One region of the Streptomyces sp. NPDC047525 genome, then DNA from elsewhere that is predicted to be linked to it. Evidence: riboswitches for the same ligand, from Rfam matches in the RefSeq annotation. Region 1 holds a riboswitch; each other region holds the start of a gene.
What was found. Region 1 has a riboswitch for thiamine pyrophosphate ahead of thiC (phosphomethylpyrimidine synthase ThiC). Riboswitches for the same ligand answer to the same signal wherever they lie in the genome.
Positions count from the first base shown of each region.

Region 2: another riboswitch for thiamine pyrophosphate. It lies ahead of ABZ833_RS35980 (thiamine ABC transporter substrate-binding protein); the one in region 1 lies ahead of thiC (phosphomethylpyrimidine synthase ThiC).
Region 3: another riboswitch for thiamine pyrophosphate. It lies ahead of thiO (glycine oxidase ThiO); the one in region 1 lies ahead of thiC (phosphomethylpyrimidine synthase ThiC).
Region 4: another riboswitch for thiamine pyrophosphate. It lies ahead of thiM (hydroxyethylthiazole kinase); the one in region 1 lies ahead of thiC (phosphomethylpyrimidine synthase ThiC).

Region 1 covers NZ_JBEYTL010000009.1:232,360-236,409, forward strand. The annotation lists gene ABZ833_RS27155 (YibE/F family protein) at 1-802, opposite strand, end outside; TPP riboswitch at 874-1,029, shown strand; gene thiC (phosphomethylpyrimidine synthase ThiC) at 1,022-2,803, shown strand; gene ABZ833_RS27165 (hypothetical protein) at 2,925-3,800, opposite strand; gene ABZ833_RS27170 (metallophosphoesterase) at 3,982-4,050, opposite strand, start outside.
Region 2 covers NZ_JBEYTL010000017.1:92,864-96,913, forward strand. The annotation lists gene rlmN (23S rRNA (adenine(2503)-C(2))-methyltransferase RlmN) at 5-1,111, shown strand; TPP riboswitch at 1,151-1,268, shown strand; gene ABZ833_RS35980 (thiamine ABC transporter substrate-binding protein) at 1,342-2,442, shown strand; gene ABZ833_RS35985 (iron ABC transporter permease) at 2,502-4,050, shown strand, end outside.
Region 3 covers NZ_JBEYTL010000004.1:296,948-300,997, reverse strand. The annotation lists gene thiO (glycine oxidase ThiO) at 1-959, opposite strand, end outside; TPP riboswitch at 957-1,069, opposite strand; gene ABZ833_RS13750 (FAD-dependent oxidoreductase) at 1,199-2,419, shown strand; gene ABZ833_RS13745 (Rv2175c family DNA-binding protein) at 2,474-2,839, shown strand; gene thiE (thiamine phosphate synthase) at 2,928-3,578, shown strand; gene metF (methylenetetrahydrofolate reductase [NAD(P)H]) at 3,668-4,050, shown strand, end outside.
Region 4 covers NZ_JBEYTL010000018.1:79,254-83,303, forward strand. The annotation lists gene thiD (bifunctional hydroxymethylpyrimidine kinase/phosphomethylpyrimidine kinase) at 1-254, opposite strand, end outside; gene thiE (thiamine phosphate synthase) at 251-889, opposite strand; gene thiM (hydroxyethylthiazole kinase) at 1,119-1,895, opposite strand; TPP riboswitch at 1,943-2,068, opposite strand; gene ABZ833_RS36810 (hypothetical protein) at 3,145-3,327, shown strand; gene ABZ833_RS36815 (hypothetical protein) at 3,745-3,903, opposite strand; gene ABZ833_RS36820 (hypothetical protein) at 3,921-4,050, shown strand, end outside.

The DNA.
Region 1 (4,050 bases):
CGATGAGGAGCAGTGAGATCAGCGTGCCCAGGACGGCGACGGACGTACGCGCCGTGAGGCCGTGGCACAGATAGAGCGCGATCAGCATGATGGCGCTGGCCCCGATCACCGCCACGACCAGCGGGTTCGAGCCCTGGAGGATCGCGGGCAGGATGAAGAACGTCAGGACGACGAAGCTCAACGCCAGGGCGATCAGGGCCATGAGGCCGCGCATCCGTCCCACCACGACGACGGCGAGCGCGAAGATCCCGGCGAGCAGCGCCATGGGGAACTTCCGGTTCACGTCGGTGACCGAGTACTGCAGCGCCTCGGGGGCCGTGGGCTCATAGGCGACCACCACCTGCTGGCCCTCGCGCAACTGCCGCGGTGAGTCCGGCTGGACGATCTCGGTGAAGGTGCGGCCCTTGTCCTTGCCGCTGGTCACCTCGATCGTCGCCTTCTTGCAGACGCCCTTCGCGCGGGACTGCGCGGACTGGCCCTCGGCGGTGGAGGTGTCGCCGTTGGGCGGGGTCTGCGAGGCGTTCACGTCCTTGCAGGGGAGCTCCTGCACCTTCGTGACGTCGGCCGACTGGGTCTGCCGGTCGAAGCCGACTCCGGTGCGCTCGTGGGACGGTGCGCCACCGGGCCAGAACACCGCGAGCCCCACGAGGACCGCCGTGGCGAACGGAATCAGTACGGCGGCGATGACCTTGCGCAGATGCTTGGAGACGGGCGCCGCCGGACCATGGCTGTGGGAGTGCCCATGCGGCTCCGGAGGCGCGTTCGGGACGGGCGGCTGGGACGGCGGCTCAGTGGTGGTCACTGCCCGATCATCGCAAGAACGGAGGGGGCCCTCTGTTCAGCGCGCCCGATATGACGCTAGCGTGGAGCCACCTTTGCAATCGCGGGAGCTCGGAGCACCGGGCTGAGAGGGCGCTGACCTCCGTACGAAGTGGCACAAACAGTGCACGAGCCGTACGGAATTCGCTGCGTCGACCGCCGAACCTGTTACCGGGTAATGCCGGCGTAGGGAGTAGGTCTCATGACCACAGCGGACGCACGCACGCCTGCCTCGACGCAGAACGAGAGCGACGAGGCCGGGAAGTCCATCGGCTGGCACAAGGCGTATGTCGAGGGCTCGCGCCCCGACCTGCGAGTGCCGGTCCGACAGGTGCACCTCACCAACGGCAAGGCCGTGACCCTGTACGACACTTCGGGGCCGTACACCGACGAGTCCATCGACACCGACGTCCGCAGGGGTCTCGCGCCCCTGCGCGAGAACTGGATCATCGCCCGCGGCGACACCGAGGAGTACGTGGGCCGCCCGCCCCGCCCCGAGGACGACGGCATCAAGCACACCTCGCCGCGCGGAGGCCTGAAGAACCTTGACGCGGTCTTCCCCGGCCGCCCGCGCCAGCCGCGCCGGGGCCGCGGTGGCCAGGCGGTGACGCAGCTCGCGTACGCCCGCCGCGGCGAGATCACGCCCGAGATGGAGTTCATCGGGATCCGCGAGAACCTCGATCCCGAGGTCGTGCGCGCGGAGGTCGCCGCGGGCCGCGCGGTCATCCCCGCCAACGTCAACCACCCGGAGATCGAGCCGATGATCATCGGCAAGAAGTTCCTGGTGAAGGTGAACGCCAACATCGGCAACTCCGCGGTCACCTCCTCCATCGAGGAGGAGGTGGACAAGATGACCTGGGCGACCAAGTGGGGCGCCGACACGGTCATGGACCTGTCCACCGGGCGCAACATCCACACCACCCGCGAGTGGGTCCTGCGCAACTCCCCCGTCCCCATCGGGACCGTGCCGCTCTACCAGGCACTGGAGAAGGTCGACGGCCAGGCCGAGGCGCTGACCTGGGAGATCTACAAGGACACGGTCATCGAGCAGGCCGAGCAGGGCGTGGACTACATGACGGTGCACGCGGGCGTGCGCCTTCCGTACGTCCCGCTGACCGCCAACCGCAAGACCGGCATCGTCTCGCGCGGCGGCTCGATCATGGCGGCCTGGTGTCTGGCGCACCACAAGGAGAGCTTCCTCTACGAGAACTTCGAGGAGCTCTGCGAGATCCTCGCGTCGTACGACGTGACGTACTCGCTCGGCGACGGTCTGCGCCCCGGCTCGATCGCGGACGCCAACGACGAGGCGCAGTTCGCCGAGTTGCGCACCCTCGGGGAACTCAACACGATCGCCAAGCGGCACAACGTACAGACGATGATCGAGGGCCCGGGACACGTCCCGATGCACAAGATCAAGGAGAACATCGACCTTCAGCAGGAGATCTGCGAGGAGGCGCCGTTCTACACGCTCGGCCCGCTGACCACGGACATCGCACCCGCGTACGACCACATCACCTCGGGCATCGGCGCCGCGATGATCGGCTGGTGGGGCACGGCGATGCTCTGCTACGTCACGCCCAAGGAGCACCTGGGCCTGCCCAACCGCGACGACGTGAAGACCGGGGTCATCACGTACAAGATCGCGGCCCACGCGGCGGACCTCGCCAAGGGTCACCCGGGCGCGCAGGACTGGGACGACGCGCTCTCGGACGCGCGCTTCGAGTTCCGCTGGGAGGACCAGTTCAACCTGGCCCTCGACCCGGTCACGGCACGGGAGTTCCACGACGAGACACTGCCGGCGGAGCCCGCGAAGACGGCGCACTTCTGCTCGATGTGCGGGCCGAAGTTCTGCAGCATGAAGATCTCGCACGACATCCGGCGTGAGCACGGCGGTACGCAGGACGAGATCGCGGCGGGCATGGACCAGAAGTCCAAGGAGTTCGCGGCAGCCGGAAACCGCGTGTATCTCCCGATTGCCGACTGATCGCCGACTGATCGCCGATTGATCACCGGCTGATCGTCAACTGATCGCGACGGACCTGCGTCACGGCATGGCTCTTCGGGCGGGCGGTCGCCGCCGTCCGCCCGGAGCCGTGCCTGGCCCGCTACTCCGGCTTGTGGTCGGGACCGCCGAAGTCCGGGCTCGAGAAGTCCGGGCTCGAGAAGCTCGGGCGCGGTCCCGCCGCCGGGCCGCCTTCCGGGCTGCTGAATCCCGGCCTGTGATAGCCGAGTTGGGGCATGCGGCTGCTCGGGTCCGCCGACGGCGTACGAGCTGCGTGCGCCGCCCCTGGATCCGCGAGCGCCTCCCGCAGGAACGGAAGGAGGCCGCGCTCCAGGAGTGCCTCGCCCCAGGCTTCCCTGGCGCGGACCACCTCCTCGTTCTGATCGCCGTACGAACCGGCGAGGAGCGAGGTGGAGCCGTTGCGCAGGGCCGTCAGGAGCAGGCCGACCGCCGCGATCAGGATGCCCCCTGCGGTGAGCGCGCCGAACAGCCATCCCGCGGTGAGCAGGGTGTCCGCGAAGGCGGGCTCGGGGTTGAGCATCTTCAGGATGTAGCCGACGAGCAGGAAGATCGCGGCGGCCGCCCCGGCGAGTACGGGTGCGAGCACCGCGACGACGGCGATGGCCCCCGCCCCAGAAGCCTGGGTGGTGACCTCCCCCATCGTGGTGGCGAGACCGAGGCCGCCGGAGCCGGCTTCCGCCGGACCCTCGGGACTTCGCTCCCGGATCGATGGTGCGGCAGATCCGCTTTCGCGCAGTTCTTCGCGGACCTTCACATAGTGCGTGTACTCGGTCGTGGCGGCGGCAGTGATCAGCGCAGTGGCGTTCAGTGCCATGGTGCGCAGTTGTTCGGGATTGAGCCGTTCGCCCACTGCGGCGAGATCAGGACGATTCGGTGCGGTGCGCAGCGCCTCATCGAGGATCCGCTCGTACTCGGGGCGGTCCTCATTGAGCAGGTGTGGAGCGCTGTTCATGTGCATCCCCCGATGCTCCGTAGGGCTTGGGGCTCGCATGGCTACGAGCCGTCGGGCAGAAACGGAGGGGAGCCTGCTACGGATAAGCCGATGGTAGAGCCGTGACGGCACGCGGTGACAGGGGGTTTCCAGAAAAAGGCCCCTTGGCCAGCGTGATCGTGTAGGGGTGCACCTGCCCCAGGAACGCTCAGTTATCCAGGGGCAGTTGGCAGACCAGCAGTTTTCCGGCCATGGTCACGCCGCCGTCCATGGCGAT
Region 2 (4,050 bases), on a different contig from region 1:
GACCATGCCTGTACCCGGAGAACTCACCTTCGTCGCGCCCCGCGGAGCCAAGAAGCCGCCGCGGCATCTCGCCGACCTCACGCCCGCCGAGCGCAAGGAAGCCGTCGCCGCTGTCGGCGAGAAACCGTTTCGCGCCAAGCAGCTCTCGCAGCACTACTTCGCGCGGTACGCGCACGACCCGGAGCAGTGGACCGACATTCCCGCCGGTTCGCGGGGCAAGCTGCAGGAGGCGCTGCTTCCTGAGCTGATGTCCGTGGTGCGGCACATCAGCTGTGACGACGACACCACGCGCAAGACGCTGTGGCGCCTCTTCGACGGGACGCTCGTCGAGTCCGTGCTCATGCGCTATCCGGACCGCGTGACGATGTGCATCTCGTCGCAGGCCGGATGCGGGATGAACTGTCCGTTCTGTGCCACGGGGCAGGCCGGTCTTGACCGGAATCTGTCGACCGCCGAGATCGTGCACCAGATCGTCGACGGCATGCGTGCGTTGCGGGACGGGGAGATTCCGGGCGGGCCCGCCCGGCTCTCCAACATCGTTTTCATGGGGATGGGCGAGCCGCTCGCCAACTACAACCGCGTGACCGGAGCCATCCGCCGGCTGACGGACCCCGAGCCCGACGGGGTCGGACTCTCGCAGCGTGGGATCACCGTTTCGACCGTCGGCCTGGTGCCCGCCATCCACCGGTTCGCCGACGAGGGCTTCAAGTGCCGCCTCGCCATCTCGCTGCACGCGCCCGACGACGAGCTCCGCGACACCCTCGTACCCGTCAATACGCGGTGGAACGTGCGGGAAGTGCTGGATGCAGGCTGGGAGTACGCGGCCAAGTCCGGGCGCCGGCTGTCCATCGAGTACGCGCTGATCCGCGACATCAACGACCACGCGTGGCGCGGTGACCGGCTCGGGCGGCTGCTCAAGAACAAGCCCGTGCACGTGAACCTGATCCCGCTGAACCCGACGCCGGGTTCGAAGTGGACGGCATCCCGGCCGGAGGACGAGAAGGCCTTTGTGGATGCCATCGCCGCTCATGGGGTGCCTGTCACGGTTCGTGACACCCGTGGCCAGGAGATCGACGGGGCGTGCGGTCAGCTCGCCGCGTCCGAGCGTTAGGCTGGCCGAAACACAACTTCATAGCCGGAACACATCTTCATATTCCGACAGGGGAGCGCCACAGCGCTGAGAGTGCGGCAGCCAAGGACAGGTTGGCCGCAGACCCTCTGAACCTTGCCCGGGTCATTCCGGGTAGGAAGTTCGGTCATCACTCAAGCTGTTGCGCCCTGCCCGCGGACCGGTCCGGTCCGCGGGCAGGGCCGCGTCTCTTCCTGGTCACTCCAGGAGGAATGAATTCAGTGAGCACCACCAAGAAGAAGGTCACGGTCACCGCGGTCGCCGTCGGTCTCGGGCTTGTCGCGCTCTCCGCCTGCGGCAGCGAGTCGGCGGGCAGCGGCGGCAAGGACGACTCCAAGAGCGTCACGCTCGTCAGCCATGACTCCTTCAACGTCTCCAAGGACGTACTGAAGGAGTTCGAGAAGCGGTCCGGCTACAAGGTCAATGTTCTCAAGGACGGGGATGCCGGCGCCGCCGTGAACAAGGCGATCCTCTCCAAGGACAACCCGCAGGGCGACGTCTTCTTCGGCGTCGACAACACCCTGCTCTCCCGCGCGCTCGACAACGGACTCTTCCAGTCCTACGAGGCCAAGGGCTTGGACCAGGTCAACTCGCAGTTCCGCGTTGATCAGGGCAAGCATCGGGTGACGCCCGTCGACAGCGGTGACATCTGCGTCAACTACGACAAGAAGTACTTCGCCGACAAGAAGCTGGCGCCGCCGAAGTCCTTCGAGGATCTGACCAAGCCCGCCTACAGGGATCTCCTTGTCACCGAGAACGTCGCCACCTCGTCGCCCGGTCTCGGGTTCCTGCTCGGTACCGCAGCCCAGTACGGCGACGGCGGCTGGCAGGGCTACTGGAAGAAGCTCAAGGCCAACGGCGTCAAGGTCGTCGACGGCTGGGAGCAGGCCTACAACGAGGAGTTCTCCGGGTCTGCCGGGGGGAAGAAGGCCAAGGGTGACCGGCCCCTCGTCGTCTCGTACGCCTCGTCGCCGCCCGTCGAGGTGCTCTACGCCAAGCCGCAGCCCAAGGAGGCGCCGACCGGCGTCGCGACCGGCACCTGCTTCCGGCAGGTCGAGTACGCGGGTCTGCTCAGCAACGCCAAGAACGAGAAGGGCGGCAAGGCGCTCCTCGACTTCCTGATCAGCACCAAGTTCCAGGACGACATGCCGCTGAACATGTTCGTGAACCCGGTGCGCGAGGACGCCGAGCTGCCCGAGCTGTTCGTCAAGCACGGCGTGACGATCGACAAGCCGGAGACCATGGCTCCGAAGAAGATCGCCGACAACCGCGAGCAGTGGGTCAAGTCGTGGACCTCGCTCGTACTGAAGTAGGCAAGTCCCGTAAGGGGCGTAAGGGGCTCTCGCGTGGGAGCGCGGCTCGGCTCGGCCTGATGGCCGTGCCCGTCGCGTTCTTCGCCGTCTTCTTCGCCTATCCGGTCGCCGCGATCGTCGCGCGCGGCCTGAAGGTGGGCGGGGAGTGGCAGTTCGGGCGGATCGCCGATGTCCTCGCGCAGTCCGACGTCCGGCACGTGCTGTGGTTCACCACCTGGCAGGCGCTCGCGTCGACCGCGCTCACGCTGCTGATCGCGCTCCCCGGCGCGTACGTCTTCGCGCGCTTCGAGTTCAGGGGCAAGCAGATTCTGCGGGCGGTCGTCACGGTGCCGTTCGTGCTGCCGACGGTCGTCGTCGGGACCGCGTTCCTCGCGCTGCTCGGCCGCGGCGGTCTGCTCGACGAGATGTGGGGCGTGCGGCTCGACACGACCGTGTGGGCGATTCTGCTCGCGCACGTCTTCTTCAACTACGCCGTCGTCGTACGGACCGTCGGCGGGCTCTGGTCGCAGCTCGACCCGCGTCAGGAGGAGGCCGCGCGGATGCTCGGCGCCTCGCGGTGGACCGCCTGGCGGACGGTGACGCTGCCCGCGCTCGGTCCCGCGGTCGCCGCCGCCTCGCTCATGGTCTTCCTCTTCACCTTCACCTCCTTCGGCGTCGTGCAGATCCTCGGCGGACCCGCGTACTCGACGCTCGAAGTCGAGATCTACCGGCAGACCGCCCAGCTCCTCGACCTGTCGACGGCCGCCGTCCTGACGATCGTGCAGTTCGCGGCGGTCGGCATGATCCTCGCCGTGCACGCGTGGACCGTGCGCAGGCGGGAGACCGCACTGAAGCTGGTCGACGCCTCCGCGGTCGCGCGGCGCCCGCGCGGCGCCGGGCAATGGACGCTGCTCGCCGGAGTCATGGTCACGATCGCCGTGCTGATACTGCTGCCGCTCGGGGTGCTGATCGAGCGGTCCCTGAGCGGTCCCGGCGGCTACGGCTTCACGTACTACCAGGAGCTGACCTCGGCCGACGGGGGCGCCTTCCTCGTACCGCCGATCGAAGCGGTCTGGAATTCGCTTCAGTACGCGCTCGCCGCCACCGCCATCGCCCTGGTGATCGGCGGGCTCGCCGCCGCGGCGCTCACCCGGAAGGCCGGCCGCCTGGTGCGCGGCTTCGACGCGCTGTTGATGCTGCCGCTCGGGGTGTCCGCGGTGACGGTCGGCTTCGGGTTCCTGATCACGCTGGACAAGCCTCCGCTCGACCTGCGGTCCACGTGGATCCTGGTGCCGCTCGCGCAGGCGCTGGTGGGCGTGCCCTTCGTCGTACGCACCATGCTTCCCGTCCTGCGTGCGGTGGACGGACGCCTGCGTGAGGCGGCGGCCGTGCTCGGGGCCTCGCCGCTGCGGGCCTGGCGTGAGGTCGATCTGCCGATGGTGCGGCGGGCGCTGCTCATCGCCGCCGGGTTCGCCTTCGCCGTGTCCCTGGGGGAGTTCGGCGCGACCGTGTTCATCGCGCGGCCGGACAACCCGACGCTCCCGGTCGCGGTGGCGCGGCTGCTCGGGCGGGCGGGAGAGCTCAACTACGGGCAGGCGATGGCACTTTCGACGATCTTGATGGTGGTGT
Region 3 (4,050 bases), on a different contig from region 1:
CGGGTCTCGGTCAGCGGCAGTTCCGTGATGCCGGGTACGAGCTCGTGGGCGTCCCGAAGCAGCTCGTACACGCCGCCCGCGGTGACCGTCGTGTCCCAGCCGAGCTCCTCGCTGGTCGCGCCGACGACGAGCTCGCCGTTCTCGCGCGGCACGAGATAGACGTGGCTGCCGCGCACGACGGCGCGCACGGTGCGGCTCAGGAACGGCGCGTACCGCTCGGGCACCGTGAGCCGGAGCACCTGCCCCTTCACGGGGCGCACGGGCGGCACAGCGCCCTCGGGGACCCCGGAGAGGCGCCCGCTGAGGCTGCCCGCCGCGAGCACGGTCTGACCGGCGTCCAGGGCGGTGCCGTCGGCGAGGACGACTCCGGTGGCCCGGTCGCCGGTGACCGTGAGGCGCTCGGCCCACGCGCGGTGGAAGACGACGCCCGCCCGCTCGCAGGCCACGAGAAGCGCTGCGGCGAGCCTGCGCGGGTCGACCTGGTGATCGCCGTCGACGCGAAGGCCGCCCCGGACACCCGGCGCGAGCATCGGTTCCAGGCGGCGGCACTCGCGCCCGCTCAGCCACTCCGAGGCGAGCCCCGACTGCTGCTGGAGGGCGTGCAGCTCCCGCAGATGGGCGCGGTCGTCGGAGTCGAGCGCGACGGCGAGCGTGCCGCACGCGCGGTAGCCGAGATCCCGGCCGCTCGCCTCCGTCAGCTCGGCCGCGAACTCCGGATAGCGCCGCGCGGAGGCCAGATTCAGGCCGAGCAGCGTCTGCTCGCCGTAGTGCAGCTCGGTGACGGCGGCCAGCATGCCCGCGGCCACCTGCGCCGCGCCGCCGCCCGGCTCGGGGTCCACGACCGCGGTGGACAGGCCGCGCTGCGCCGCCCGCCAGGCCGTGACCAGGCCGATGATGCCGCCCCCGACGACCACGACGTCGGTCGTGCGGGTCGTACGGGGTGGTGTACGTGAATGCATGGGCGTCCAGCCCCTCCCTTCGCCGGCATGACCCGGATCAGGTTCGTACGGTCGGAGGCCGTCCAGCCTCCCTCTCAGCCCGGTGCGTCCGGGCTCCCGCGAGTGCTCTGCACGGCCACCCTAGCCCCTGGCGCCCGGCGGCAGTAGGGGAGCTGTCCGGGTATGGGCGGTGACGGTGTGTCAGAGATCTCCCCGTCGCACCCTGAGGCGCGCGTCGCCCGCCGTCCTACAGTGATCGGGTGAGTGAGCAGCGGAGGCACGAAGAGCGCCGGGTCGTCATCGTCGGCGCGGGGATGGCGGGGGTGCAGACCGCCGTGGCCCTGCGCGAGCGGGGGTTCGCCGGTGCGGTCACCCTGATCGGCGCGGAACCCCACCAGCCGTACGACAGGCCACCGCTGTCCAAGGCCGTGCTGCTCGGCAAGGCGGAGGGCTCCGCCTTCGACATCGACTTCGAGGCGCTCGGCATCGAGCTGAGCCTGGGCCACGAGGTCACGGGCGTGCGCCCCGACGACCACGAACTGGACACCGAGCGGGGCCCCGTCCCGTACGACGCCCTTGTCATCGCCACCGGCGCCCAGCCGATCCTGCTGCCTGGCGCCTCCGGAATCCCCGGCGTCCATCTGCTGCGCACCCTCGACGACGCCGAGCGGCTGCGGCCCGTGCTCGCCGAGCAGCACCGGATCGTGGTCGTCGGCGCGGGCTGGATCGGCGCCGAGTTCGCGACCGCCGCCCGTGAGGCGGGCTGCTCCGTCACTGTCGTCGAGGCCGCCGAGCGGCCGCTCGCGGGGGCCCTTCCCGCGGAGGTCGCGGCGCCGATGACGTCCTGGTACGCCGATTCCGGGGCCGAACTGCGCACCCACGCGCGCGTGGAGCGCGTCGAGCCCGGCAGCGTCCTCCTGGACGACGGCACCCGGCTGCCCGCGGACGCGGTCGTCGTCGGCATCGGCGCACGCCCCGCCACGGACTGGCTCGCGGGCTCCGGCATCACCCTGGGCGCTCACCGGGAGATCCTGGCCGACGACCACCTTCGGACGTCGCAGCCCGATGTGTACGCGGTCGGCGACTGCTCCTCCTTCCCTTCGGGACGGTATGGCGAGCGCCTCCTGGTGCACCACTGGGACAACGCCCTCCAGGGCCCGCGCACGGTGGCGGCGAACATCATCGGCGAGACCCCTTCGGCGTACGACCCCGTCCCGTACTTCTGGTCCGAGCAGTTCGGCCGCTTCGTCCAGTACGCCGGACACCACGCGTCCGCCGACGAGCTGGTGTGGCGCGGCGACCCCTCGGGCGCGGCCTGGACCGTGTGCTGGCTCCGAGGGGGCGCCCTGGTCGCCGTGCTCGCGGTGGGCCGCCCCAGGGACCTGGCGCAGGGCCGCAAGCTGATCGAGGCGGGCGCCCGGCTCTCCCCCGACCTGGCGTCGGACCCCGCGCTGCCGCTGAAGAAGACCGTGCTGCCGTGACCGGAGGGACCCGCTGCCCGGCCGCTGTCGGTGCCCGGAGATACGCTTGACCCCGTGACCGAGATTGACGCAAAGACTGATGCTCTCGTCCCCGAGTGGCTCCACCTCCCCGACATCGCAGAAATGCTCGACGTCGAGGTGACGCGTGTGCGCCAGCTGGTCAAGGAGGGCCAGCTGATCGCCGTGCGCCGTGGTGAGAACCGCGCGCTCGCGGTGCCGGCCGCCTTCATCGACGGCGACAAGATCGTCAAGGGCCTCACCGGCACCCTGACGCTCCTGAGGGACGACGGCTTCTCCGACGAAGAAATGCTGGAGTGGCTCTTCACTCCTGACGAGACCCTGCCCGGCACCCCCGCGCAGGCTCTGAGCGAGAATCGCGGCACGGAGGTGAAGCGTCGCGCCCAGGCGCTCGCCGTCTGACCGACACGGAAAACCGTTGCGTACGGGCCGCGCGTCCCCCGTGGACACGCGGCCCGTGGGCCACCGACAACCCCGGGGGGACATCTCCATGGCCATCAAGCCTGCCCGCGAGCAGCTCGCGGACGCCCGCCTCTACCTGTGCGTGGACGCCCGCAAGCGCCAGGGAGACCTCCCCGAGTTCCTCGACGCCGTCCTCGGCGGCGGTGTCGACATCGTGCAGCTGCGGGACAAGGGCATGGAGGCGGCCGAGGAGCTCGAACACCTCCAGGTCTTCGCCGACGCCGCCCGCAGGCACGGCAAGCTCCTCGCGGTGAACGACCGCGCGGACGTCGCGCACGCCATCGGCGCCGACGTCCTTCACCTGGGCCAGGGCGACCTGCCGGTGCCCGCGGCCCGCCGCGTCCTGGGCGACGACGTGCTCATCGGCCGCTCCACGCATGCCGACGCCGAGGCCGCCGCCGCGGCGACGCAGGACGGCGTGGACTACTTCTGCACGGGACCCTGCTGGCCGACCCCCACCAAGCCGGGCCGGCACGCTCCGGGGCTCGACCTCGTCCGGTACACGGCCTCGCTCGGCACGGACCGCCCGTGGTTCGCCATCGGCGGCATCGACGCGGGCAACCTCGACGAGGTGCTCGAAGCGGGCGCCCGCCGCGTCGTCGTCGTGCGGGCGATCACCGAGGCGGACGATCCGGCGGCCGCGGCGGCCGACTTCGCGAAGCGGCTGCGTTCGGCCTGATCGGCGATCTTCGGCCAACCTCCGGGGACGGTGTCCGCAGGTTGGACGGAGATTGGCCGGTAGCGGTACCCCGTCGCTAACCTGCCCGTATGGCCCTAGGCACTGCTTCCACCAGATCTGATCGCGCACGCACCGTGCGCGACATGCTCGCGACCGGCAAGACGACGTACTCGTTCGAGTTCTCGGCGCCGAAGACCCCGAAGGGCGAGCGGAACCTGTGGAACGCCCTGCGCAGGGTCGAGGCGGTGGCCCCCAGCTTCGTCTCCGTGACGTACGGAGCGGGCGGCTCGACGCGTGCGGGCACGGTCAAGGAGACGGAGCAGATCGTCGCCGACTCGACGCTCACGCCGGTCGCCCACCTGACCGCGGTCGACCACTCCGTGGCCGAACTGCGCAACATCATCGGGCAGTACGCGGACGCCGGCATCAGGAACATGCTCGCGGTCCGCGGCGACCCGCCCGGCGACCCCCT
Region 4 (4,050 bases), on a different contig from region 1:
GCGTCGGCCAGCATTCCGATCTTGACGGCGTCCACCGGGACGTCGGCGAACAGAGTGTCGAGCTGCTCGGTGACGAACGCCGGGGGGACGGTATGGATGCCGCTGACGCCTTGAGTGTTCTGTGCGGTCAGGGCGGTCAGAACTGCTGTTCCGTAGGCGCCGTTGGCGGAGAACGCCTTCAAGTCGGCTTGTATCCCGGCGCCGCCGGAGGGGTCGCTGGCGGCGATGCTGAGGGCGATGGGCGGGCTGGTCACGCGGGGATCTCCTGTCGCAGAGTGCGAACGAGGGAACGGGCTGCGGCCTCGGGGTCGGGCTGCCCGCAGACCGCGCTGACGACAGCGATCCCGGCCGCGCCACTTCCCATGACCGCGGCGGCCTCGGACACGCCGATCCCGCCGATGGCCACGCAGGGCAGCGGGCTCTCCCGAACGATCTGGGCCAGGCCGCCCAGACCGAGCGGGACGTCCGCGTCCGGCTTGGTGGACTGCGGGAACACCGGACCGACACCGAGGTGGTCGACGGCGTCCGGCACGTGCGCCAGCTGCTCGGGACGGCTGACGGACAGGCCGATGTACGCATCGGGACCGAGCTGGCACCGGGCGGTCTCGGGGGAGACGTCCCGCTGCCCGAGGTGGACGCCGTCCGCGTCCAGCCAGACAGCCACGTCCAGGCGATCGTTGACGATCAAGGGGACACCAGTGCCCGCGAGTTCGGCCTGGATCACCCGGCCGAGCGAGAACAGCGTGCGGGCGTCCGCGTCCGGATCACGCAACTGGACGGCGGTGACGCCGCCCTTGACGGCCGCTGCAACGGTAGGGCCGACACCGCGGTGGCCGCAGAGTCCGGTGTCGGTCACGAGATACAGGGACAGGTCGAGAGGAGGTCGCATGGGTTACTCCTTGGGGTCTCCCGGCCGGGGAAAAGCGGGGGAAACGCATCGGGAGGTACGGGGGAAGGGCAGGCCCTGACGTGCACGGACCTTGAGTTGTTCACAGGCGCGAGATGGGGGACAGGGCAGCCAGACTCGGTGCTGGGGGCGCCGCCCCAGGGCGGGCGGGTCCTTTGCAGCGGGTGGTGTCCAGGCCGCTGCTCACGCAGGACCCGCAGTACGCGCATGCTCAGCGCAGGTTGAGAGCCTCGGCGAGCCGCTCAGGGCTGAGCTCGTACAGCGCGTCGATCAGGGCGACCGCGAACGTGCCGGGCCCCGCAGAGCGGGTGGCGGCGTCCTCCGCGGCCACGGTGAGCAGGCCGGTCGCGGCAGTGGCGGCCAGCAGAGCGTCGCCGGTGACGGCTGTGCAGGCGGCCACCAGGGCGCCGAGTGAGCAGCCCGTTCCCGTCACCAGAGCCAGCAGCGGGTGCCCGTTGGCCAGGCGCACCACTCGCGTCCCGTCCGTGAGGACGTCCTCCGGACCGCTCACCGCGACCGCGCAGCCGTAGCGCCGGGCCAGCGCGCCTGCCGCGGCCAGCGCGGCATCGGGGGCGTCCGTGCTGTCCACGCCGCGCCCGCCCGTGCCGCCGTCCAGGGCCAGGATCTCGGAAGCATTGCCGCGAACGACCGCCGGAGGTGCGCTCTCCAGCAGTTCGTGGGCGAGCTCGGTGCGCCAGGGCAGCGGGCCGACCGCCACCGGGTCGAGCACCCACGGCCGCCCCGCCCCGGCCGCTTCTGTGACCGCGACGCGCATCGCCGCCGCCGTCACGGACGTCACCGTTCCCAGGTTGACCAGGACACCCCCGGCCACCCGGGCCAGCGCTCCGGCCTCCTCCGCGCTGTGCACCATCGCGGGGGCAGCCCCCGCCGCGAGCAGCACGTTCGCGGTGAACTGCGACACCACGACGTTGGTCAGGCAGTGCACAAGGGGTGCGGAGGTCCGCAGGGACGCGATCACATCCGCCACGGCATCACGGGAAACGGCAGTGCCGTGCCGGGCAGGTACGGAGGCAGTATCCATCGTCAACACCCTTCCTACGCCGGCATTACCCGGTCCAGGTTCATGCGGTCGGCGGAAAGGGGATCAAGTCCCGTCCGCCCTCTCAGCCCGGCTACTCCCGAGCTCCCGCGGTGGTCGCTACGCAATGTACCTCCTTCAGGAACAGGAGTTCGCACTCGGGTACCTCACGAAACGACACGGATCTGTTGGCGGAACTGACGAGGGACCCCTTGGCCACCAGGCCGAGACCTGTCCGCATCGACTGCTGCCGCAAGCGGTGTGGTGGAGGGCCATGCCCAGGTACTGGACCTCCTGCGACACCGCATCGCCACCTGGACCGGTACGTGCCAACCTGCCAGGCCGACCTCCCGGACAGAAAGAGCGGCGCCTGGCGCGTGCTGGGGAGCGGGGCCGAGATGCCGCTGCTGCTTCCCCGCTCGCCGACCAGGCAGCGCGGCTGCCGTCGAAGGCATCCCCAAGGAGATCTGCCTACGATTGGCGCAGAGATCTACGCGGAACCGGTGTGGCAGGCCGACGGCGGCCACGTCGAGCCCGACCGTCACGGCCTTCGCCGATGAGCACGGGCCCAGGAATGCGTCATCGACCGCATGGCGCGCAGCCTGCGAGCCATCGGCTCGAGGCCGTCAGCAGATGCGGGCACCTGGTTGGAGGCATTCTGGCCGGCTGTCATCTGCCGCGAGCAGCAGATGGCAGCAGCTGTGCGAGATCCCGCTGGAGCGCCGAGCGCGCTCCGAAAGACGGGCAACGACAGTGCTGCTCCAATCAGCACACTGAGCGCATGCGATACGAGGAGAAGGCGAAGCTCGCCACCGCAAGGACCTCGGTCCCGGTGGCCATCCTTGTGGCCTCGCCAGTGCTTCTGATAGCCGGAGCGCTGGTCCGTCGCCGATACCTCCGCTACGTCTACCGGGATGAAGCCCCACTGATCCTGGACAAGAAGCAAGGCCTAATCAGCGTCCACTGGTTCGTGGTCACTAGCCCTCTTCTCGAGTGGCTCTGCTGGCCCACGGAGTCACTCGCTCGACTCACCTCACGCCGAGGTTGAACGGCAAGGTAAGTGCCGGTTCGTGATCCGCGTACGCCAACGTGGCAACTAGCAGGGCCCATTCCGGTAATCGGCCCGTCGGAGGGAGGAGAGTGGGGGGTGGGATCCCTCCGGGTTCTGGTGCTCCCTTCCCTTGGAGAAGGTGTCCTGATGAGGGCTTCGTCGGCTGAACAGGGCGCGGTGATCGCGGAGATCGTGGATGCGGTCCGTGAGGTGAGCTACTGGCGGGCCGGCGTGTTGATGGAGCGGTTCGTGCGGGACGCGGACCTGGCCAGTCTGTGCGCGCTGCGCGCGGCCCTCGCCGCGGACGGCCCGGTGGATGCCGGGCGGTGAGCAGGCTCCTGCCCGCCATCTTCTCCGCGCTCCGTAGGAGAAGGACTCTCTCCTCTCCGTGAGGAGGGAGATGAGATGGCCGGTGGTGGGTGCAGCCACCACCGATGGTCGGAAATCGACGGCGGCCGCACGGCGCGGGGACACAATGGCTCCCCGGGTGTCCCCGCGCCCATTCGTCTTCCCTCCATGGAGCGAGCGGGCGGCGCCCCTAGGGCGGGCGGGGAGGACGGGATGCCGGGGCCCCAGTGTCCGCTGCAGGTGCGCGGCCCCGGCCGAGTCACTTAAGGGCTGTCCCGTAATGCATCTCCGGTCGCCCCCCTGCGCTGCGGCGTCTCGAACGGTGGAGCTGTGCAACGGTGTCCGCGTGTTCCGGGGCTTGTCGGGCCAGCTTCAGTCGACTCGCTCGGACCGGGGAGTTCAGCGTCCGAAAAGCCCTTTGAGGCCCTTCCTGCAAGTTGCGGGCGGATCCTGCCCCTTGATCTCCTCTTCCATGAGGACAAGCTCGCCTGTGCTTACGCGGAAGTGCGTCTCGTCGTAGCCGCTTTTCACCTTCACCAGCCATGTCCCGTCGTGCATGCGGAACACACTCCGGTATGACCCAGATCGCTGCCGTCGCGGAGCTAGTGTGGGACGCCCTGGACGCGAACGCGACGCTGGTCTACGTCGAATTGCGCCGCGAGTGGGAGGCGGTCGGCCTCTGCCAGGGCTTGTGTGAGGACTTTC